DNA from 3 places in the Exiguobacterium sp. UBA3968 genome. Region 3 is predicted to be linked to each of the others. Evidence: riboswitches for the same ligand, from Rfam matches in the RefSeq annotation. Region 3 holds a riboswitch; each other region holds the start of a gene.

Region 1 (7,797 bases), 120 kb from region 3:
CGACGACGTCTCGACTTCGAGAATCTTCGATGCATCCTGATGCAAATCTTCTCTACGTTCGACACTACAAGGTGACAGATAGAATGGGTTCAAGTTCGTCCGGTACCGGTCCGGATTCCAGTTAGCTTGCTGGACAACCGCCTGTGTTTCTTCCGTCTGTGCTTGATCCTTCATCGGATCGAATTCTTGTTTCATCTGAATCACTCCTCTTCACGTTCAAAACCTGTAGACCGATTTATGTCTGAAGTCTTATTTACCTGTTTTTTAAACATTTAAAACATATATTTTTAAAATTAGTTTTACTGTTTTATGAACGTTTATCCGAAATAGGCGTGATACAGTCGTTTTGCTTTAACGAGATCCGCCTCGCCATGAATCAAGACACGACCATCTCGAAAGGCGACCATTCGATGCTCATCCGTCGTAAACGCCAGCAAGTATGGGTTATGGGCGGAAATCGACGCAACCGGCTGGAGGCGTTGTTTTAATTGTTCGAGATCTCGCTGTCCGTCTCCACGGATTTGAACGGCATCGCGACCGCACAGTGCCGTGAAACGCACCGTTTGATTCGATAAATAAGGATAAGACGGCTCGATGCCGCACGAGGGGCACTCTGTTTGCTTCAGTGACTGGACGTTGATTTGTTGGAATGTATTCGACCACACGTCAAAGGCAAGCAGACGTGTCCGCAGCGCGTCCGTCTTCCCGCTCAACCACTTCAACGCTTCCGTCACTTGTAGAGAGGCGACCATCTGAACAGCTGGACCGATGATTCCCGCCGTATCACACGTCTCCTGATCACGTGGTAATTGATCGAGCAGGCACTGCAGACACGGCGTCTCTCCCGGACGAACAGTGAAAGTAATCCCGTAACTGCCGACGCAGCCGCCGTAAATCCACGGAATCGAGCGCAACAATGCCATATCGTTCATCAGTAAACGAATATCGAAATGATCCGTCGCATCGATGATGAGATCGATATCATCGAGAAGCCATGTCAGCGCTGCCCGGTCGACATCTAATACATGTGCTTCGATCGTCACCGTCGAATTAATCGCTTCAAGCCGCGCTTTTGCAGCAATCGCCTTCGGTACGATGTGCCGTGCATCGTCCTCCGTATAGAGTTGTTGCCGTTGTAGATTACTCCACTCGACATAATCGCGGTCGACGATTCGGACGACGCCGACACCGGCGCGAACGAGTTGTTCTGCCGATGCTGTTCCGAGTGCCCCCATCCCGATGATCAGTACCTTTGCTGCTGCGAAGCGTGCTTGTCCTGCTTCTCCGATCGGTTGAAATCGAGTTTGGCGTGAATAACGTGTCATCGAATCAATCCACTCGTTGGACTACTCGCGACTGCATACTGTTTCTTCTCGATTCGTCCCGCTTCGTATCCGAAGCGCCCTGCTTCGACGGCTAGTCGCATCGCGCGCGCCATCTTGACCGGATCCTGGGCATGAGCTACAGCGGAGTTCAATAAGACACCATCCGCTCCCAGTTCCATTGCATAGGCAACGTCAGTTGGAGAACCGATTCCAGCATCGACGATGACAGGCACCGTCGTCTGCTCGATGATGAACTTTAGGTGGAGCGGATTGAGGATGCCTTGCCCGGAACCGATCGGTGACGCAGCCGGCATGATGGCATGACAGCCGAGTTCCTCGAGTCGTCGTGCAAGGACGACGTCGTCCGATGTATACGGTAAAACGATGAATCCTTCTTTAAGTAACTCTTCAGAAGCCCGTAACGTCTCGATTGGGTCAGGTAGTAATGTCTTATCGCACCCAATCACTTCGACCTTGACCATGTCGCACATACCGGATGCCCGCGCAAGCTTTGCTAGCCGAACCGCTTCTTCCGCTGTCTTCACACCAGCCGTGTTCGGTAGTAAATCGTACTTCGTTAAATCAAGCGACTCCAAGAAATTCGATTGTTGTTTGTCGAAGAGATCGAGCCGCCGGACAGCGAACGTCAAGATTTGTGAAGCGGACGCATCGATGGCCTCCTGCTGTACCGTAGCATCCGTATATTTCCCCGTTCCGAGTAATAACCGTGATTCGAATGTCTTTTCTCCAATTTGTAGCATGTTTATCCTCCTCCTACGAAATGAACGATTTCGAATATGTCATTGTTCCGAACGACCGTTTGATCGTAAGCTCCGCGGTCGATGATCTGTCGGTTCTGTTCGACGATGACGAGTTTTTCCCCTAAGCCAAGTTGCGTGAGCATGTCCTCAATCGTCTCAATCTGTTCAATGGTGTGGTCGTTGCCGTTAATCGTAATGTTCATCGAACTTCCTCCTTTAGAGTCAACCGTAATGTGTTTGCCAAGACTTCCGCTGTCGCCGGTGCGAGTAATATGCCATGCCGATGATGCCCCGTCCCTATAAAGATCCGCCGGGATGAATCAGCGACTCCGATATATGGCAAGCCGGACTCTGTTTGTGGTCGTACGCCTGACCAGACTTCTTCGATGACAGCATCACGGATCGGTGGATAGAGACGCTCTGCTGCTTGAAGCAGTGACGTGACTCCTGCGACACTAACACCGATAGTCTCGTCGTGCGGTAGTTCGGTCGCACCGATCAATATCCGTCCGTCCGCTTTCGGTACGAGGTAGACGGCGTCATCAAACAGGATCGAGCGTAACGGCTGACCCGCGAGACGGACTGCGAGACACTCCCCTTTGACCCCATATGTCGCAATCGAAATGCCAGCTGTATCGAGCAAGGCTTGGGACCCGCGTCCGGCAGCAACCGTCACCGTTCGTCCCGTCCACGTTCCCGTGTTCGACTCAACCCTAATGAAATCATTACTCTCCTCGATTCGCGTGACGTCCACCTGTTCTTCGATTGGTACCCCACGATTTCGTAAGACATGCATCAATGCAGTCGTTAATCGTCGCGGATCGATTTGACCGACCGATGGAAATAAGTATTCTTGCCCATTTTGTTTCAATAAAAATGGTTGTTCCCGGTAGCCACAATCGATCCCGGTCTCGCGCGTGAGGCGTCGCGCAAGTAACGGATACAGACGGCGACTTCGCGCGGCAAGCGTATGCAATTCTTCTCTCAGCTCGATGTCCGTCGCAAGCATCCCGGCAGCCGCCCGACTCGTCCCTTGTCCGCATGTTCCGCGATCAAGGACAAGAACGGATTCGTTCTGACAAGCGAGACTGTAAGCAAGCGTCAAACCGATGACTCCACCACCAATGATGATGTGATCCGTCATACCCGTACCCCCTGATAACGCTGAATGGCAGCATGCGGGTCCGCTTGACCGAGAATACCGGATAAGACGGCGACTCCGCTTGCACCGGTCGCTGCAATCTCAGGAATGCGATCAGGAGTGATCCCGCCGATTGCGATGACTGGTTTCGTCGTGAAAGTGACAACTTGCTTCAAGGCATCGATCCCTCGCGGTGGCACGTTTGGTTTCGACGCTGTCGGATAAATATGACCGTACAGCAGTCGGTCGGCTCCTTCCGCTTCCGCTGCAAGTGCTTCTGCCAGAGAGTGGACGGATTTCCCGATGATGAGATTCGGAAAGTGTCGCCGAACATCGCGGACACGTAAGGAACGTCGCGTCAATTGCACACCGATGCCAGCGACATGGGCGACGTCGACCCGGTCGTGAACGGTTAATTGATCAGACGAATACCCTTTTGCAAGGAGCGCGTCAATCAGATCTAACAATTCTGTTGCCGACAAATTTGGTTCTCGAAGATGAAGCTGATCCGTATATGGTTGAAGCGATTGAAAGGTTTCCACTCCATCGCGTGGATTGATGGATCCCGTCGAAATCAGATGTAGACGCATCATGTTCTTCCTTTCGATACGAAAAAGGACCACTCCCGATGTTGAAGGGAGTGGTCCGAAAATGCGCTGAAGCGCTAAGGATATCTAAGGTTTCGAGCCACTTCCCTCCGCTAGTACGAACTAGATCAGGTTCAAAGGGTCCGGATACTTCCGTCTCAGTCTGCTGCGAGACTCCCCTAGTGTCTTTTCGTGTTTAATTGGCTTGCCCCATTAGTCTAGCATGAGTCGCTTTGCTTCGCTAGTCCTAGTTGAGCGCTTCCACTTGCTGAATAAGCTCCGATTTCGTCGGTCGCTGTTGCTTCTGGCTGTCGGCATAGGTCTGCTTCAGCGTTAAGATCCGCATCACTTTAGCATCGAGCATCTCTGACGACAACGTTTTTTCTTTAACGGCTTGCATCACTTCGGTGTGGACCTTCGGATAGGCACCTGCTTCCGAAAACATCGCCATATCTGCTCCATTGACAAGTGCCTGGCGTGCCGCTTCCGCGAGACCATATCGTTTCGTGATCGCCCCCATGACAAGGTCATCCGTGATGATGACACCCTTGAATCCGAGTTGTTGACGCAAGAGGTCAGTCAAGATCGGCTTCGAGAGCGAAGATGGATTTTGATCGTCATACGCGGGATAGAGAATATGGGCGACCATCACCATCTCGGCGCCCTCTTGAATCGCTTCTTGGAACGGTAACAGTTCCGTTCGCTTCAGTTCTTCCTTTGATGCTGTCACTTTCGGCAAACCGACATGGGAATCGACACTCGTATTGCCGTGACCGGGAAAATGTTTGACGACCGGAATCGTTCCCGTCTCTTGCATCCCATGCATCAGGGCCGTACCGAGAGTCGCGACGGTCTTCGGATCAGCACTTAACGCACGGTCGCCGATGATTGGATTGTTCGGATTGCTATTGACGTCAAGGACCGGTGCGAAGTCCATGTTGAACCCATAAAATCGTGACAGGTGACCGAGCGTACGTCCGACATCTTCCATTTTTGCAGCATCTGCACCTTGCGCCATCCGTTGACTCGTCGGGAGACGTAATCGTTGATCCGGTACCCGGCTGACCCGTCCGCCCTCTTCATCAACCCCGACGAAGGCATACGGTTTTTGGTTCGTTTCTTGAATGGCACGCGTGAACGTCAAGAGTTGATCTTCTGACGTAATATTCCCACCAAGCAGTAAGACCCCACCGATCGCATGCGTCTGCAACAATTTCCGGTCAGCTGCTGAAAGTTCCGTTCCGGCAACTCCGATATAGAGCAGTTGATCGATCTTTTCTGACGTCGACATCGCTTCAAGTTGCTGCTTTAATCGTGCTTGTTGTTGTTCTTCCTTTGTCGGCTCAGGCTTTGATTTCTTCGCCTCCGTCGGTTGCTTCGTTGCTGGTTGTGATGGTTTCGTTGGTTCCGTCGTCTCCTGCGCACACCCTGCAAGCAACAGGCAACCGATCAGTGCTACTTTCTTCACAAAGAATCCTCGCTCCGGACACCATTGATGGAATAATAGACGGAAATCTCAGCGTTCAAGGATTGCGAAACCGAACAATATTTATCTTTTGATAACGAGATGGCGCGACGGACCTTATCTTCCGGGAGATCACCTTCAAGCCGGTAATGAATCGAGATCGACGTAAAGCGCCGCGGATGATCCTCTGCCCGTTCCCCTTCGATATCCATTTCGAAATGAGTAATCGTCAAGCGCATCTTCTCTAAAATCGAGACGATGTCGATTCCAGTACAGCCGGCAACGGCATGTAGCAGCAGTTCAGTCGGTCGTGGTGCTTGATTTTCGCCACCGTTCTCCGGTGCTGCATCCATCGCAAGATGATGCCCTGATTCCGTCTGTCCACTAAACCCCATCTGTTTGTTCCATGTCACTGTCGCTTGCATCGTTTCCACTCCTTTGTCAGTAGTCCTCTTCTGTAGTATACGCAAAAAACAGCAAGCCTGGAAATTCACACGCTATTTCGAATAATGGTTCTTTTCCCGAAATCTCGCTTTGCGATACCCGACGAAATCGTTTCATGCTATCCTGTTACTCATAGTTTCGCGCGCAAGCGCTAGAATTGAGGAATCATCCATGTCACCTACTACTCGTTTAAGTCGACGCGATTGGCTGTTGATCGCCACGTTGTCGCTCCTGACGTTCGTTCTCGGAACAAGCGAATTCGTCATCGTCGGGATCCTCGCTGAAATCTCCTCAGCTCTTAATATCACGATCGCAACAGCCGGTACGCTCGTCTCGGCATTTGCCATCTCCTTTGCGATTGGTACACCGATTGTAATGTCGCTGACCGGTCACCTGGAACGGCGTCGCCTGATCCTACGTCTGTTACTCGCTTGGGTCTTACTGAACCTTGCCAGTAGTTTTGCTCCAAGTTACGAAGTATTGCTCGCAACCCGCATCCTGACTGCCATCCTGACCGGTGTCTTGATCTCGCTCGCAATGGTCGTCGCAAGCGATGGCGTACCTGTCGCGAAGCGCGGTGTCGCCGTTTCGTTCATTTTTGGTGGTTTTACACTCGCGAACGTCCTCGGTGTTCCGATCGGTACGTTCATCGGTCAACACGCTGGCTTCGCAGCCACGTTTTGGCTGACGACAGTCATGGGAATGATTGCGTTCCTCGCTGTGTGGAAGATCGTTCCCGTCCAGCAATCGACGGGCTCCGGTTCAATCAAGGAGCAGCTTGGATTGCTCGCTAATCCACGGATCCTGATTGCCTTCTTCATTCCGTCGTTCGGCTTCGGAGCAACTTACGTCGTCTACACGTACCTCGTGCCGATCCTGCAAACGGAACTCGGCATCGCGAAGACATGGATTAGTCCGATCCTGCTCGCTTACGGTGTCGTCTCGATCTTCAGTAACATCCTTGCCGGCAAGATTGCAAGTAAAAATCCGATGGGTCGCTTACGGTTCGTCTTCGTCGTGCAAGCAATCGTCCTTGCTGCATTATATTTCACGACAGTATCCCTTTCACTTGGTCTGTTTAACATCGCCTTGATGTCATTGATGTCGATTTTATTGACGACTTCGACACAAATCTACTTGATTGACCTCGCCGAAAAGTTCAATCCGGAAGCAAAAGGACTCGCCGCTTCCTTGATGCCGGTTGCGAGTAATGTCGGGATTGCCTTCGGTTCGGCACTCGGTGGCATCGTTTATGCGAACGGCCCGATGATGAACACGGCACTGGTCGGTGGGCTTGTTGCGCTTGTCGCTGCTTTATTAACTGCAATCAGTCATCGTCTCGATCAGCGGTCATGAACGGCTACCTTATCCTTTTTTGTAACAGGTCGATGACGGTTCGATGACGTTATGATGATAGTCCCCATCTTACTGATGATTTTTCAGTATGATGGGGACTATGTTGTAGTAGAGGAGTGTTTGAAAGTGAAAGCATTACACATCATCGGCATCAGTTTATTGACGATCATCCGGCTCTGGCTCGGAATTCAGTGGTTCATCGCCGGGATCGGCAAGTACATCAATGGCTTTGATGCAAAACCGTTTCTTGAAGGGGCGCTAACGAAAGCAATAGGCGAAGACGCACTCGTCAGTTCGTGGTACACGACGTGGATCGAGCAACTCGCCTTACCAAACGTCGGGCTGATCAACGTCTTGATTCCGTTCGCGGAACTCGTCGTCGGGATCTTGTTGATTCTCAGTCTGTTGACTGTTCCTGCACTGGTCGTCGGGAGCATCATGAATCTCAATTACTTACTTGCTGGAACGATTGCGTTAAACCCGTTGTTCTTAGCAGCCTCAATCGTCTTACTTGCTGCAGGACGCTTTGCGTATCAAATCGGTATTGATCACTGGATGATGCGCTGGTATCGTTCGTCGCAACAACCACATCCCCTCGACCGGATTCCGGTCTAACGAAAAAACTCTCCCAAACGCGGGAGAGTTATTTTTTTTGTTGCTCGAGAATCGTCTGCTGTGTCGGAACCCCGCCGACTGGGACTGTCCGCTCGAGGAACAG
Region 2 (7,797 bases), 640 kb from region 3:
CCTGCTGCAAAACGAATCAGCATTGAAACGAGTCACCCGCAGTGGCTCGTCGAACGTTGGATCGAACTGTTTGGTCCGGAAGAAACGCTTCAGATCTGTCAATTAAATAACACACCGGCACCGGTCACGGTCCGCATCAATCGCACGAAAACGACGCGGGAGGAAGCAATCGAGCTTCTACTCGATCAAGGTGTGACGGCAAAACCATCTACGGTCGCGCCGGACGGTCTCGAAATCGAACGAGGAAGCGTCCAAAAAACTGATCTGATTGACCGTGGGTATCTTTCTCTTCAGGATGAGAGCTCAATGCTCGTCGCCCGTGCGCTTGGTGCAGAAGCATCCGATCATGTACTCGACAGCTGTGCCGCACCTGGTGGGAAAGCGATGCATATTGCTGAAGGTTTGACGACGGGTACACTACAGGCACTTGATCTTCATCCACATAAGATTAAATTGATTGAACAGCAAGCGACACGATTAGGTCTTACGACTGTTCGAGCAGAAGCGTTAGATGCCCGTAAAGCAGGGGAACGCTTCGAAAGCGAATCCTTTGACCGGATTCTTGTCGATGCACCTTGTTCAGGACTTGGTGTCATTCGGAGAAAACCGGATATCAAATGGACGAAACGTCCAGAACAACTCGAGCAACTCCCAAAAATTCAACGAGACATCTTGACATCTGTCTTACCACTCGTTAAAAAAGGTGGAATCTTCGTCTATTCGACTTGTACGATTGATCCGACCGAAAACGAGGAGCAGACAGCGTTCATTCTCGATCAGGGTTTTGACTTTGATGCATCTTTCGCGGAACGCATGCCAGAATCCGTGCGACATCTGATTGGGAATCGAGCAGAACTCAAGTTGTTACCGACGACAGTCGGAACGGATGGCTTCTACATTGCCGCGTTTAAGAAACGAGAAGATTGATACGAACGGAGGACTGTCATGGAGTTAGCTCACCTTTCGACCACTGGGAAAGTCAGGACTAAAAATGAGGATACGGTATTACTCATCGGGAACGCTGAACGTGGTCTTGCTGTCGTTGCGGATGGTATGGGAGGTCACGCTGCTGGCGATATCGCAAGTGCGATCGTTCGCGAGGTATTTGAAGCATCCTTTTCCCTCATGCCAAATCGCCCGATGGAATTGTCCGAATGGATAGAACAACGTGTAGCCGAAGCGAATGCCCGGATTCTTCAGTTTTCAAAAGAAGAACAACTTGCGATCGTCGGAACGACCATTGCCTGTGTGTGCTGGGTCGAGGATTTGCTCGTCATCGGTCATGTTGGAGACAGTAGGGTCTATGCTCTTGAAGGTACGGCGTTAAAACAATTGACGGATGATCATTCTTACGTCAACATGTTACGACAAATGGGAGAGCTTTCGGACGAGGAAGTCGAAAATCATCCACGTAAAAATGTCATCACACGATCGGTCGGCTCGAACGAAACGGTCGAAGTCGACATTCAAGTAAGAGATGCTCCAGACTATGACCTCGTCCTTGTGTGTAGCGACGGGTTGACCGATGAAGTGCCAGATGATGTCATTGAACAAATCATCTTACGGGATGATCCGCTTGATGAGATCGTCGGACAATTGGTGAAAGAAGCGAATGCTCGAGGAGGCGCGGATAATATTACGATTGCCGCCATCCGGTTCAAAGAAAGAAAGAGGGTCTGAATATGCGATACGGAGATCGATTAAATGACCGCTACCGCATAGAACGGCTAGTTGGAAGTGGCGGGATGGCGAATGTCTATCAAGCCTATGATGAGATTTTAAAGCGTCATGTTGCCATTAAGATTTTACGGACTGAATTTTCGCATGACGAACAGTTCATTCGTCGATTCGAACGTGAAGCGCATGCTGCTACCAGCTTGAATCATCCAAACATCGTTGCCGTCTATGATGTAGGCGAAGAAGATGCCATCTATTACATCGTCATGGAGTATATCGATGGTATGACATTAAAGACATTTTGTGAAAATCAAGCATTACCTGTGCCGCAGGCCGTCGATATCATCGCTCAAATTTGTGATGCGATCGATCATGCCCATGCACACCGAATCATCCATCGCGATATCAAACCGCAAAACATGTTGATTCGAGAGGATGGTACCGTCAAAGTAACGGATTTCGGAATCGCTGTGGCGATGTCGAATGCGACTCTGACGCATACGATGTCGGTCCTTGGGTCTGTCCATTACTTCTCGCCAGAACAAGCAAAAGGTAAATTTGCCGATGAGAAGTCGGATATCTATTCGCTTGGTGCTGTCTTATACGAACTTGTGACAGGACAAGTCCCGTTCGAGGGTGATTCACCGGTCGCTATCGCGCTGAAGCATCTGCAAGATACACCGCGTCGTCCATCCGTCTTGAATCCGAAAGTGCCACAAGCGCTTGAGAACTGTATCATGCAGGCGCTCGCAAAAGCACCGCATGACCGTCAGCAGTCCGTCGCAGCCTTTAAGGCAGATATGGTGACGGCGTTGTCTGACGAACGAGCAAGTGAAGGCATCCGAGGTGCAGAAGAGGATGAGATGGAAAAGACGATGGTCTTATCACCTGTACAAGTGCCAGAAGAATCAAAAGCGGAACCGGACACACCTGTCGTCACGACCGTTCAACCGAAACCGTCAGAAAAGAAAAAGAAAAAACGCTGGTGGGTCATCCTATTATTACTTGTATTACTCGGTGGAGCGGCTACGACGTTTGCGATGTGGCCGGATCCTACCGTTACGGTACCGTCCGTCGTCAAAACGGATGGAGATGAAGCGGAAACGAAGCTTGAGAAACTTGGATTCGTCGTTGAGACGACAGAACGAAACAGTGATACGGTCGATGAGGGAGACGTCATCAGTCAGACACCGCGTGAAAACGCGCAGGTGAAAAAGGGCTCGACAGTCAACTTGGTCGTCTCTACCGGAAGTGCTCCGGTCGAAGTACCGGATGTGACAGATGACGCTGAAAAAGAGGCGATTGAGACGCTAAAAGAGGCTGGATTCGCTAAAGTCGAGGTCGAACGTGAAAAGTCGGATGAAATCGAGCGAGGTAATGTGATCCGGCAATCGATCTCGGCTGGTACGGAGGTCATCGCGAAAGAACAAACGATTACGATCACCGTCTCGGAAGGAACATCTTCTTTCGAGTTGAAGGATTTGACGAACTTATCGAGTGACGAAGCAAAAGCCTACCTGGACGAAAAAGGGCTCGATGGAACGTTCGAGCAAGAATTTTCTAGCGACGTGAAACTCGATCAAGTTATCCGTCAATTCCCACAAGCAGGGACTCAAGTCGAACCGAACGACTCCGTGACGGTCTTCATCTCAAAAGGTGAGGAAGAAAAAACGTTGACAGCGACGTTCCCTGAAAAGGTCGTCTATGACGCGGTCAGCGAGAACGAGGACGAGGAACCACCGAAACAAGTCATCCGGATTGAGACGGAAGATGCGAAAGGGAAGCGGACCGTCATCGAGGAATCGATTGATCAAGATGAGACATTCGACGTGCCGGTGACGATTGATCCGGGAGAAGAAGGCAAGATTACGATTTATAAAGACGATACGGTGTATCGTTCAAAAACCATCACGTACAATCAAGCAAAAGACGCACAGTGAATGTGATGAAAAAGGAGTGCATAGGATGACGGAACAACGCATCGAAGAGAATCGAGAAGGAACGATCATACGCCTGCAGGGTGGCTTTTATGATGTCATGACACCAGAAGGAGAGGTCCGTTCACGGGCAAGAGGGAATTTCCGAAAACGCGGCATCAGTCCAGTCGTTGGAGACGAAGTCGTTCTTCATATCGAAAGTGAGACCGGGTATATTCTCGAAGTGAAGGAGCGGGACAACTTTTTAGTACGCCCGCCTGTCGCGAATATCGATCAAGCGTTGCTTGTCGTCTCGGCTGCAGAACCTGATTTTTCAGCGCACTTGCTCGATCGTTTCCTCGTCTTGATCGAAGCGAAGGAAATCCAACCCGTCATCCTGTTAACGAAGATGGACTTGCTTGATGATGTCAAAGGTCCTGCAGTTAGAGAGGCAATTGCCGCTTACCGGAAGATTGGTTATACGGTCATCGAGACATCAAGTGAGACATTGACAGGTGTTGAACAAGTCCGTCCGTTACTGGCCGGGAAAACGAGCGTTCTTGCCGGACAATCCGGTGTTGGGAAAAGTTCATTGCTCAATGCACTGGAGCCCTCTCTTGATTTAGAAACAAGTGCCATCTCGAAATCACTCGGACGCGGACGTCATACGACGCGCCACGTCACATTGATGCCGCTTGCCGAAGGATTGATTGCCGATACGCCAGGTTTCTCGAACCTCGATTTTCCGTATGATATGGAAATCGAGGATGTACGGTGGAGCTTCCCTGAATTCGTGGCTGTACAAGATGATTGCAAATACCGAGGTTGCTTGCATTTGAATGAACCCGGTTGTGCCGTCAAGGAAGCCGTCGAAGCCCAAGAAATCATGTCCTCTCGTTATGAGAACTATGGTATGTTTATAGACGAAATCAAGAATCGAGCCCGGAGGTATTGAAGATGATTAAAATTGCACCATCTATCTTATCAGCAGATTTTGCGAATCTCGAACGCGATGTTAAAGCAGTCGAAGCAGCAGGCGCGGACTATATCCATTTTGATGTCATGGACGGTCAGTTCGTACCGAACATCTCATTTGGATTACCTGTGCTTAGCAGCTTACGTCAAAAGACGGATATGATTCTCGATGTCCATTTGATGATCGACCAGCCAGAACGTTTCGTCGAGGATTTCGTCAAAGCAGGGGCGGACATCGTGACGTTCCACGTCGAAGCGACGAATCATGTCCATCGTGTCTTGCAACAAATCAAAGCAGCGGGCGCAAAGGCAGGAGTCGTCTTGAATCCCCATACGCCATTATCAACGATTGAACACGTCCTTGAGGATGTCGATATGGTCTTATTGATGACGGTCAATCCGGGCTTCGGTGGACAAGCCTTCATCGAGCGTGTCATGCCAAAACTCGCATCACTTGCGCAAATGAAAGCAGATCGCGGTCTGACATTTGAAATCGAGATTGACGGTGGCGTCAATCCGGAAACGGCAAAGCTTTGCATCGATAACGGTGCGAACGTTCTCGTCGCAGGATCAGCAATCTACAATGCACCAGATTATGCGGAAGCGATTACTAGCATTCGTCAAGGGGCTGCCGTATAATAAGAACGAGAAAACGAAATATGATGACCGCAAGGGGTGTCGCTTGAAAAGCGGCTGAGAGGAGTCTTTTAGACTTTAACCCTTCGAACCTGTTCCGTTCAAACGGACGTAGGGATGTGGCGCACGCAGGCAGTACGGCGTTCGTCGTACTGCCTTTTTGCGTCCTCTCGTACAATAAAGGAGGAAAATAGCATGAAACGGTTACAAATGATGATGGAAATTGCCATCTTCGCCAGTCTCGGAGTCGTCTTTGATTTACTGATTCCATTCAAAATGCCACAAGGTGGCTCGATCAGCTTAGCGATGTTACCGATCTTCGTCATGGCATTTCGCCACGGGGTCGTCGGAGGGGTCGTCACGGGAGCGCTTGTCGGTACGATTCAATTGATGTTCGCTCCACAAGTCTTGACGATCGTTCAACCGATGCTTGACTATACGATTGCGTATGGTGTCGTCGGATTAAGTGGTCTGTTCGCGCGTCAAGTCAGACTAGCCGCACGCAATGGACAAAAGAAAAGCTTGATGGCGTTCGTTCTCCTGGCGACGTTATTAGGCGCAGGACTCCGTTATATCTGTCATGTCATCAGTGGAATCGTCTTTTTTGCCGAGTATGCCGAAGGTCCAGTCGTACCGTATTCATTGATTTATAACGCGACATACATGGTACCGTCTTACGTTCTTTGTGGTGTCGTTGCGGGTCTTTTATTTACGACTGCGCCACGCTTACTCCGTTATTCGGCACGAGGCGTCTGAGATGCGGGCGATTCTCGTCTGTGCCGGTCCGCGAGAAGAAGCGCCGGATTTACGGACGTTTTGTCAGCCAGGTGATTTTATCGTCGGTGTCGACGGTGGTGTTCAGACGATTGAAGCGTTTGGGCTGACATGCGACCTGACGATTGGTGATTTTGATTCGCTTGGTTATGTACCAGAAGGGGCAATCGTTCATCCGGCCGAGAAAGATGAAACGGATCTCGAACTGGCACTTCGTACAGTCTCAGAGGAGAAACAGTTTGAGGATACCTTCATTATCGGGGCGACAGGTGGGCGGCTCGACATGACCGTCCAAAATGTATATCTATTGAAGCGATACCCAGAGGCACGACTCGTGACGAAACGAGAAGAGGTACGATACTTGGCTGAGGGAACGTATGCAGTCGAAGCAGGGAGCTATCATTATCTTTCGTTCATTCCACTCGTACCATCGACTTTAAGCTTATCCGGAGTCAAATATCCACTTGATGCACATCCAGTACCGGTCGGAGGTTCCTTGACCGTCAGTAATGAATGGTGTGCGTCAGAAGCGAAGGTAGAGCTCCATCAAGGAGAACTATTGATGATGCGGACGCTTAAGGAATAGCACAATCATAGGAAAGAGGCCGTGGATGACTCCGCGGCCTCTTTTTAGATGAAATTATTCTTCGAGTTGAGAAGGGGCGACACGGATGTCGCTTTGAGCGGATAGATGTTTTCCTTTGACGAAGAGATGATAACTTCCCCACATGACAAGGAAGAAAGGAACACCGATGTATAGAGCGATTCGTTGATCCGCTTGAAACGCAAGACTGACGAGGACGACGACGTTAAGTGTCAACGAAATCAGTGGTAACACCGGATAGAGTGGTGTCTTGAATTTCAGTTCGGATAGATCGTGTCCGTTTCGGACGAACTGACGACGAAATGCAAGCTGCGAAGCAGAGATTGAAATCCAGCCGACTTGAGCCCCGAGTCCGGCTAAGGACAAGAGCCAAATGAAGACGGTATCTTCTGCGAAAAATGCGGTCAGAAGCGATAACATCGCGAACATCATCGTAAAGAGCAACGCCCGCATCGGCACACCACGTGCATTGACGTAAGATAATTTCTTTGAAATCATCCCTTCTTGCGCCATTGCCCATAACATCCGAGTCGCCGCATATAATCCGGAGTTTCCGACGGACAACAGTGCCGTCAAGACGACGATGTTCATCAAATCAGCAGCGTACGGAATACCGATCGCATCAAAGACCATGATGAACGGACTGCTGACTCCGCCAGCTGTTTCATACGGAATTAATGCACCAACGATCGTAATCGATAAGACGAAGAAGATGAACGTCCGCCAGACTGTATTGCGGATCGCTTTTGGAATCGATTTTTCGGGCGTGTCGGACTCCCCAGCCGCAACACCAATCAATTCCGTTCCTTGGAAGGCGAAGTTGACGGCAATCATCGTCGTCAAGACACCGAGAATCCCGTTTGGAAACCAACCGCTTGCCGTAAAGTTCGCAAATAACGATGTTGGGCGATCTGCTTCCATCGGTAACCAGCCGAACCAAGCAGCGCCACCTAGAATGATGAAGAACAGGATCGCGAGGACCTTCAAACTCGAGAACCAGAATTCAGCTTCACCGAATGCTTTGGCGGAGACGGCATTCAGACCGAACAGTAAGACCGTAAAGACGGTACACCAGACGACAACGGGTACGTTCGGAAACCAGCGGTCCATCAAACTGCCGGCAGCTGTAATTTCGAGTGCCACCGTCACGGCCCAGCCGAGCCAATAAATCCAACCGACGGCAAAGCCGATTCCTGGTCCGATGAAGCGGGTCGT
Region 3 (7,797 bases):
TTTGTTACAGCTGAAAATGATGTTGCATCGCTTCGAAAATCCGCTTACTCGCCTTTGTATCGTCAAACGCATAGATGTGACTGAGATTGCGCTTAAAGCGTTTCGGCATCTTCGATTCGCGTAGTGATTCCATCAAGGCGTCTCTTGTTTCAATGACGTCTCCCGGTAACAAATCCGTTGATTCGCCGGCGTTATCTTCGCCGACTAAGACAGGTGGACGGTAGTAGATGACCTTTTTATGCATCAAGGAGAAATCGAGACCGACACTCGAATAGTCGGTGATCAACACATGATGATTTTCAAGTAGCTCCTTGACTGTGAACGCATCCTGACTGATGACATCGATGAAGTCCGAGTGGAACAAGTGGCTGAATTTTTGGAAGTTGCGATGAAGGTAGAACGAGACTTCGTATTTGTTGTCCATCACTAAGCTTTTCAACCGTTCGTCCGTGATTAACGCTTGAAACTCCTGATAATAGTCGCTTTCGATGAACTGTTCGTCTGGGTACGTATCGAGTTTCGGTCGCCACGTTGGCATGATCAACAGCTTTTTTCGGTTCTTATATCGCTTGAGCCAACGTGATCGTTCAGTGATTAATTGATCGAATCGGGCGAGACCTGTCACGATGATTTCGTCAGGATGAAAACCGTAATCGCGAGCGATGAGCTGTTTCTCCCGCTCCGAGGAGACGACGAATAAATCAGTAAATGGATGTGGCGATTTTTTACCGTAAATATGACTGACATCTTTTGACCCGATGACGCCGTGTTGTAGGAACAGCTTTTGTTTCGTTTGAATCAGTGCTTCCGTATGATAGGTAGCAAACGGTAAGGCATAACTCGATGAATGCGTATGACATAAAACGTCCGCAGCCTGAACGACCTCGATATTCTCCGGAGATTTATAGAACACGATATGGTTCTCATATCCGGCAAGATTTTTGAGGTCCGGACTCGACCTACTGATGATGTAGTAGATGTTGAACTGTTTCCGGTGCTGGTCAACAAGGTACTTGAAGAAGATCATCCCATTATCTTGTGCTTTATCCGGGTATTCATAACAGACGATCGTCTTCTTAGTGGGATCCAGTCCAAGTAACGGTCGGGGTTCTGCATAATATTCGACAGTCTCGACTGGCACCGGGATTAGACGCATTGCAAGGCGTTCCGACACGGTCGAATAGGGACGAACCAACACATCGTATTGCTCATTTAACGGCAACCAGTGCTCGTCATGCAAGAGTTCTGGATGATTTTTAAAGTGACGAATCCGGGGGGTGAATCCAGATATCGGCATCTCACGAATCGAAAAGCCAAATAAAAGATCGTAGATGTTCGCGTTAAAGGCATCGTATGTATACCGGTCACCGAGCAACTGCTCAACGAGTTCTTTATCGATCACGGCTTCGACTTCGGTTCTGAAGCGACAGGCGTCGACTGGTGTGACGGTGAAGCGTTCAATCGGTAGAGCGATTTTTTGTTCCTGATGTCTGAATTTAACGAAGCAACTCGGTTGCGCGACTTCGACATATTTCGAGTGAAACGAAAACTTCAATAGAAGCACGTCGTCTTGACGCGTCATGCCCTCAAACTGGACATCTCGGTCGTAAAAATTCATGATGGACGGTTTTTTGTTATAGATCAGACTGAGCTCATCGTCCTGGTCGATGAAGATGAAATAGGAATGTTTCCCTTGTTTGATGTAACTGTTCGGTGCGATGTCCAGTGGCTTGGAAAGATGTTTGAATGAGACTGGTGTTCCAAGTTCATCGACGAATTTAATGGGATGATTCTTTTTTCGGAAGATACTGAGTAACGCATCGACCGATAGCGAAAAACCTGTTTCTGTTTGTTGTACAGGTATATGTTGTTCGTTAATAGCTAAATATAGGGTTTGTTGCGGGAGATTCTCGATCAAAAACGTATGGTCACGACAGGTGATTTTCATTGATGCATGGCTTCCTTTCTCACTCTGAATCATATGGTATCTCTGTTACATCCTTCACCATACAATATCTTCCGATTTCTGCAAAGATGTAGTTTGAATGAAAATCAGTGAAGCGTCGTTTATCTCCTTAAACTTGTTGGGTAGAATCGACAGCTCGTTCAGCTTTACGAACTACTAGTTGCAGAACCATGACAATGATTGGATATTATGCAAAAATAATTGACTTTGTTCGTAAAAAAGGGGATAAATAGAAATTGTATTGGTTTTAACTGTCTGAACAAGACACGTTTAGAAAATAGCAGATTCGGTAAGATATATAGGTTGACCTCACACAAAAAAAAGAGAGATCGATCTTAAAGGGTAGAGGAGAGTAATTACAGATGCTGTATACTGTTACATCGACATTACCACCGAAACACGGTGGTAGAACGAAATCACTGTTGAGTCGGATTGCACTCATGGAAAAAGAATTGAGTGTTGGTTCGACGATCGTCACGACGAACTACAATGCCAACTACATGGAAGTGTACGAACAGTTCCGAGCTGAAGAAAAAGTCGGTCCAATGGTCCAATTCGAAAACATTTATGATTGGTTATCCGATTATAAATTATTGAGCATTCCGACAACCCGTTTTCGGAACAAGCCGATCGTCAAAGAATCGGCGCGTGAAATCGAAGGGTTGAAAAGCGTTGAGAAAAAAGGCAGTGATGCCGTTCGCTATTATGATGAAGAGGGTGAATACGTCCTCTATCGTAAATTCTATCCGGAGACGCAAGTCGTCGAATTCGAAGATTTCATGACGAAAGCATCGCCTAAAAAGGTCGAGCGCTGGGAATACAACGTCTACGGTCAATTGCACCGCAAGACGATCTACTCACCCGTCCATCACGGGAAAATGATGGAGGAGTTGTATGATTCAGAAGGTGCTGTCTATTGTAAGAAGTTCTACAATGAAATGGCACGTCCAAAACTCGTCTTGATTCAATTATATCGAAACGGCAGAATGTACAAAGCGTTCAAAAAAGAGAAGGATTTGTTTGAGTACTACTTCAACCGTTTATTTAAAGATGGCGATGTTTTGTTCGTCGATGCTCGTTTGCTCGATCGCTCGATTCTCAACATCAAAGCAGCCGTCAAACGGGTCATGGTCATCCATAACTCGCATCTAGACGGATCAAACGTCAAAGGATCGTACGCGACGATGTTCTCAGAGTCCGATAAAGTGACACGTTTCATCAGTCTGACGAATCATCAAAAAGAAGACATCTTAGAACGGTATAATATCCCGGAAGAGAAAATCTCAATCATTCCGCACTTCATCGTTCCAGAACAAGCGCAACGACGTGACCAGGTCAAAGATCAATTCTGTTTCATTGGTCGATTCGGTCTGCAAAAACAGATGGATCATTTAATCAAGAGTTATGCACTTTTCAAACAGTCAGGTCACACGACGAAACTCGTCCTTTACGGCATGGATGAACAAGGGCAACTCGCGATGATGGAACGCTTGATCGAGGAGCTCGGTTTACAGGACGATATCGAAATCCACGGTTTTACGTCGAATCCGGCAGAAGTTTTCCGTGAATCGAAAGCCTCGTTGTTAACGAGTGAATTTGAAGGATTCGGGTTGACGGTCATGGAAAGTATCAATGTCGGCTGTCCGGTCATCTCCTATGATGTGAAATACGGACCACGTGAAATCATCGCCCATGGCGAAAACGGATATCTCGTTCCAGCCAATGACATGGAAGCCTTCGCACAAGCGATGGTACAACTCGTCGAACAACCACTTGAGCGGGTCGAGACGAAGCCATCCCTGTACCTTGAGACGGCTGTAAAGAATTATGGACGATTACTAGAAGAATTGAACAACTAAATCTACTACTTGAACGATGAAGAGGATGAACGATATGAAAAAGATCACAAAAGCCATTATTCCAGCAGCAGGACTCGGAACACGTTTCTTGCCTGCGACAAAAGCAATGCCAAAAGAAATGTTACCGATACTTGATAAACCAACGATTCAGTATATCGTCGAAGAAGCCGCAAAAGCCGGCATCGAAGATATCATCATCGTCACGGGTAAACATAAACGAGCCATCGAAGATCATTTCGATAACCAAAAAGAACTCGAAATTACGCTCGAAAATTCCGGTAAAACTGAATTGCTCGAGAAAGTTCAATTCTCAACGAACCTTGCGAACATCTTCTATGTCCGCCAAAAAGAGCAAAAAGGTCTCGGACATGCCATTTTGACAGCGAAACAATTCATCGGGAATGAACCGTTTGCAGTCTTACTCGGGGACGATATCGTCGAGTCAGACAATCCGGCAATCAAACAATTGATGGACGTTTACGAACAGACGGAAAAATCGGTCATCGGTGTACAAGAAGTCCGTCCCGAAGATACGCATCGTTATGGCATCATTGATCCGGTCTCACAAGACGGACGACTGTATGATGTAAAACAATTCGTCGAAAAACCGGCACACGGGACAGCACCATCAAATCTTGCGATCATGGGACGTTATGTGCTGACACCGGATATCTTTGATTACCTTGCGAATCAAGGAGAAGGGGCAGGCGGCGAAATTCAATTGACGGATGCGATTGAACGCTTGAATGCGGATAGCCAAGTCTTTGCGTATGATTTCGAAGGCAACCGCTATGACGTCGGGGAGAAACTCGGCTTCGTCAAGACGACGATTGAGTATGCCTTGAAAGATGCAGAGATGCGTGACGAGCTGAAAGCTTTTATCAAGACACTAGACATTTAACATGATGGACCACTCTGACATGATTCAGAGTGGTTTTTTTGTAATTCATGAAACCAATCCGTCTAGTCAAAACGTAGAAAAAAAGAGAAGAGAGGTGCTACATATGTTAACGTGGCTCGGTGTGAAGGCTGATAAAAAAGCAGAATGACAATTTTTCACAGGTGTCGAAAAGAAAACAATCTTCCTGATCTTGCTTCTATCGCTTGTGATCTTGAAGGGTGTGAAGTGGGGAATGACAGCAATTATCCCAACGGCATTTTTCAGTGATCCGATCGTTTCCGTGTTACCAGGCGTGCTTGGCGTCCTAACAGCAGTCGTTTTCGTGCTTTTGGTAGAGCGCTCCCTACAGGATAAGTCGAGTGAAAAGTAAGAGATACACGAAGGACCACCTGAAGTTAGTCGATTCAGACTGAAGACAAAGTTCAATTTTTCTCAAATAGAGTGCGTATACTTTAAGACGAAAAAAATTAAATATAAACTGAAGAGAGAAGACGACATACTTACTATTTAATGGCCCCCATAAGATGATTACGCAAGATAAGCTTTATACATTGCAAATATTAATGATTCGGACTACTAGATCACGTAATTGATCAGAAATATCGAATCGCTCGTATATTAAGACATCATTAAAGAAAGAAAAAATGATAATTAGTATTGCCTAGTATAAGATATGACCGTAACAAAGTAATCCGAATCAGATAATAATCCTATTTTTACGCTCGATCTTTAAAGAAATACTATTAACGAAATCGCTTTCATCATCATTGACAGGTGTTCACAAGACTACTAAAGTAAAGGTAACTTAAATAGAATCACTAGGGGTGTTATTAAACTGAGATGAGTAGCTACTCAAACCCTTTGAACCTGAACTAGGTCGTACTAGCGTAGGAAAGTGTAAACTCTGATGAACAAGCGGAGACGATGATGTCGCTCTTTGCTATGTGTTTATTTAGACGTGCGCAACTTTCCTTTTGGAGAGTTGCGTTTTTTGTTTACTACTTCGCTATTTAAGTTGCAAAAATGGATGAGGGAGTGGACAAGAATGAGCAGAACAGTATTAGTGACAGGAAGTAGCCGAGGACTTGGGGCGACGATTGCAAGGGTCTTAGTGAACAATGGATTTAAAGTGGTGATTAATTACTATAAAAGCAAAGAGGCGGCAGAAAAGCTTGTGAGCGAACTAGGAGCAGAGAATGCACTTGCCTTGTATGCCGATGTTACGAAGCGGGAAGATGTTGAGAGCATGATGCAATCCGCAACAGCACATTACGGTCAAATCGATGTTGTCGTCAATAATGCATTAGTAGATTTTAAATTTGATCCGGTTGCTCAAAAATCGTTCATCGATTTAGAGTGGGAAGATTATCAAAAGCAAATGGATGGAACGCTAAAAGCTGCTTTTCACACCATCCAAAGTGTTTTACCACAATTTATGGAACGAAAGAGCGGTAGTATCATCAGCATTGGAACAAACCTCTATCAAAACCCCGTCGTTCCTTATCATGAATACACAACAGCAAAAGCAGGTCTGATTGGTTTCACACGTAACCTGGCCGCAGAACTAGGTCAATACGGTATAAACGTGAATGTCGTCTCCGGTGGGTTATTGAAAGTCACAGATGCGAGTGCTGTGACAACCCCTGAAGTATTTAATCTTATTGCCCAATCGACCCCGTTGAAAAAAGTGACGAGCCCAGAAGAAGTGGCTCAACTGGTTGCCTTTTTGGCATCAGAAGCAGCATCTGGGATTACCGGTCAAAACGTAACAGTCGATGGTGGGTTAACGATGAATTAAAGCGGGCGTTTTAAAAATTCTCAGCTTGTAAGAGAAGGGATTCGTGAACAGAAGATGACGAACAGAAATCAGTTAAATATCGGCGTTTTGTTATATGGATGTGGTCATCATCAAGCCGCATGGTTAATGCCTGATTCTGCAATTGAAGAAATCGGAGAGAGCCGCTATTATCAGCGTTTGTCTCAAATAGCGGAAGCTGGATGTTTAGATGCAGTATTTTTTGCGGATAATCAATCTTTTCCGGCTACCAATGCGACGGATTTACCTGCCTTTTGGTTGGATCCATTAATTAATCTAACGGCTATTTCTCAAGTGACGGATCATATAGGATTAGTCTCTACGATATCGAGCACGTTCTCCAATCCGTATACAGTAGCAAGGCAACTTCTAAGCCTTGATCACGTAACGAAGGGGAGGGTAGGCTGGAACTTAGTGACCTCGATGACAGATTGGGAAGCACTAAACCACGGAATGTATGCACTTCCACCGAGGGAAGAGCGGTATAAAAAGGCGGACGAATTCGCTACATTGATGGAGAAGCTATTTTTATCATGGGATCAAGCGGCTTTTCTTGCGAATCGATCAGATAACCAATTGATTGATCCTGAACGTATACAAGTTATCGATCATTCTGAAGCCTATTTCAGCGTAAAAGGTCCTTTGTCTACGCCGCGTAGTCCCCAAGGAAAGCCAGTAGCGATGCAAGCGGGGGCTTCTGAAGAAGGGATTGCCCTTGCAGCCAAACATGCGGATGCCGTATATTCTGTGTCATGGAATTTTAGACAAGCCCATGCTTTTCGTGAAAAACTCCATAAGAAAATTACACAAACTGAATCACCAGATCGAAAGATTAAGATATACCCAGGCTTAGTAACGTATGTTGGTAAAACAAGAGAAGAGGCACTAGCCAAAAAAGCCGAACTAGATGAAAAATTACCGGTTGAAAATGCGTTGAAACAATTGAGTTTCTTTCTGCAACAGGACTGCTCCACATGGGATCTCGAAGCAAAGATTCCGGCCTTACCATCGATCGAGGAATTTACCGGACCCATCGGACGCTACCGAACTATTCTAGAGATTATCGAAGATACGGATCCGACGTTCAAAGAACTATTAGGCTATTTAGCAGCAGGAGGAGGACACCTGACATTGATTGGTACTCCGGAAGAAATTGTGGATCAGTTGGAATTTTGGTTTAACGAGGGAGTAGCAGATGGCTTCAACTTGATGCCGCCGTCACTACCGTCAAGTTTAAAAGATTTTGTAGACATGA

What was found. A riboswitch is a leader RNA that binds a small molecule or an ion and turns the genes downstream of it on or off. The one in region 3 is predicted to bind thiamine pyrophosphate.
Region 1: linked by a shared signal. The riboswitch ahead of B3S86_RS04255 (thiamine phosphate synthase) and the one ahead of B3S86_RS04905 (3-oxoacyl-ACP reductase) in region 3 are both predicted to bind thiamine pyrophosphate.
Region 2: linked by a shared signal. The riboswitch ahead of thiT (energy-coupled thiamine transporter ThiT) and the one ahead of B3S86_RS04905 (3-oxoacyl-ACP reductase) in region 3 are both predicted to bind thiamine pyrophosphate.

What each region holds. Positions count from the first base shown of each region.
Region 1 covers NZ_DGCW01000005.1:509,718-517,514, reverse strand. Annotated here, with positions in the region: gene B3S86_RS04280 (hypothetical protein) at 1-195, opposite strand, end outside; gene B3S86_RS04275 (ThiF family adenylyltransferase) at 318-1,325, opposite strand; gene B3S86_RS04270 (thiazole synthase) at 1,322-2,086, opposite strand; gene thiS (sulfur carrier protein ThiS) at 2,089-2,289, opposite strand; gene B3S86_RS04260 (FAD-dependent oxidoreductase) at 2,286-3,230, opposite strand; gene B3S86_RS04255 (thiamine phosphate synthase) at 3,227-3,817, opposite strand; TPP riboswitch at 3,903-4,005, opposite strand; gene nagZ (beta-N-acetylhexosaminidase) at 4,062-5,282, opposite strand; gene B3S86_RS04245 (OsmC family protein) at 5,279-5,704, opposite strand; gene B3S86_RS04240 (MFS transporter) at 5,895-7,079, shown strand; gene B3S86_RS04235 (DoxX family protein) at 7,206-7,694, shown strand; gene B3S86_RS04230 (hypothetical protein) at 7,723-7,797, opposite strand, start outside.
Region 2 covers NZ_DGCW01000005.1:1,268,827-1,276,623, reverse strand. Annotated here, with positions in the region: gene rsmB (16S rRNA (cytosine(967)-C(5))-methyltransferase RsmB) at 1-927, shown strand, start outside; gene B3S86_RS08455 (Stp1/IreP family PP2C-type Ser/Thr phosphatase) at 946-1,680, shown strand; gene pknB (Stk1 family PASTA domain-containing Ser/Thr kinase) at 1,683-3,617, shown strand; gene rsgA (ribosome small subunit-dependent GTPase A) at 3,643-4,548, shown strand; gene rpe (ribulose-phosphate 3-epimerase) at 4,551-5,207, shown strand; TPP riboswitch at 5,230-5,339, shown strand; gene thiT (energy-coupled thiamine transporter ThiT) at 5,400-5,960, shown strand; gene B3S86_RS08430 (thiamine diphosphokinase) at 5,962-6,564, shown strand; gene B3S86_RS08425 (amino acid permease) at 6,619-7,797, opposite strand, start outside.
Region 3 covers NZ_DGCW01000005.1:625,511-633,307, forward strand. Annotated here, with positions in the region: gene B3S86_RS04885 (CDP-glycerol glycerophosphotransferase family protein) at 5-1,948, opposite strand; gene B3S86_RS04890 (glycosyltransferase) at 2,329-3,825, shown strand; gene galU (UTP--glucose-1-phosphate uridylyltransferase GalU) at 3,860-4,726, shown strand; gene B3S86_RS04900 (hypothetical protein) at 4,959-5,096, shown strand; TPP riboswitch at 5,537-5,637, shown strand; gene B3S86_RS04905 (3-oxoacyl-ACP reductase) at 5,772-6,524, shown strand; gene B3S86_RS04910 (LLM class flavin-dependent oxidoreductase) at 6,579-7,797, shown strand, end outside.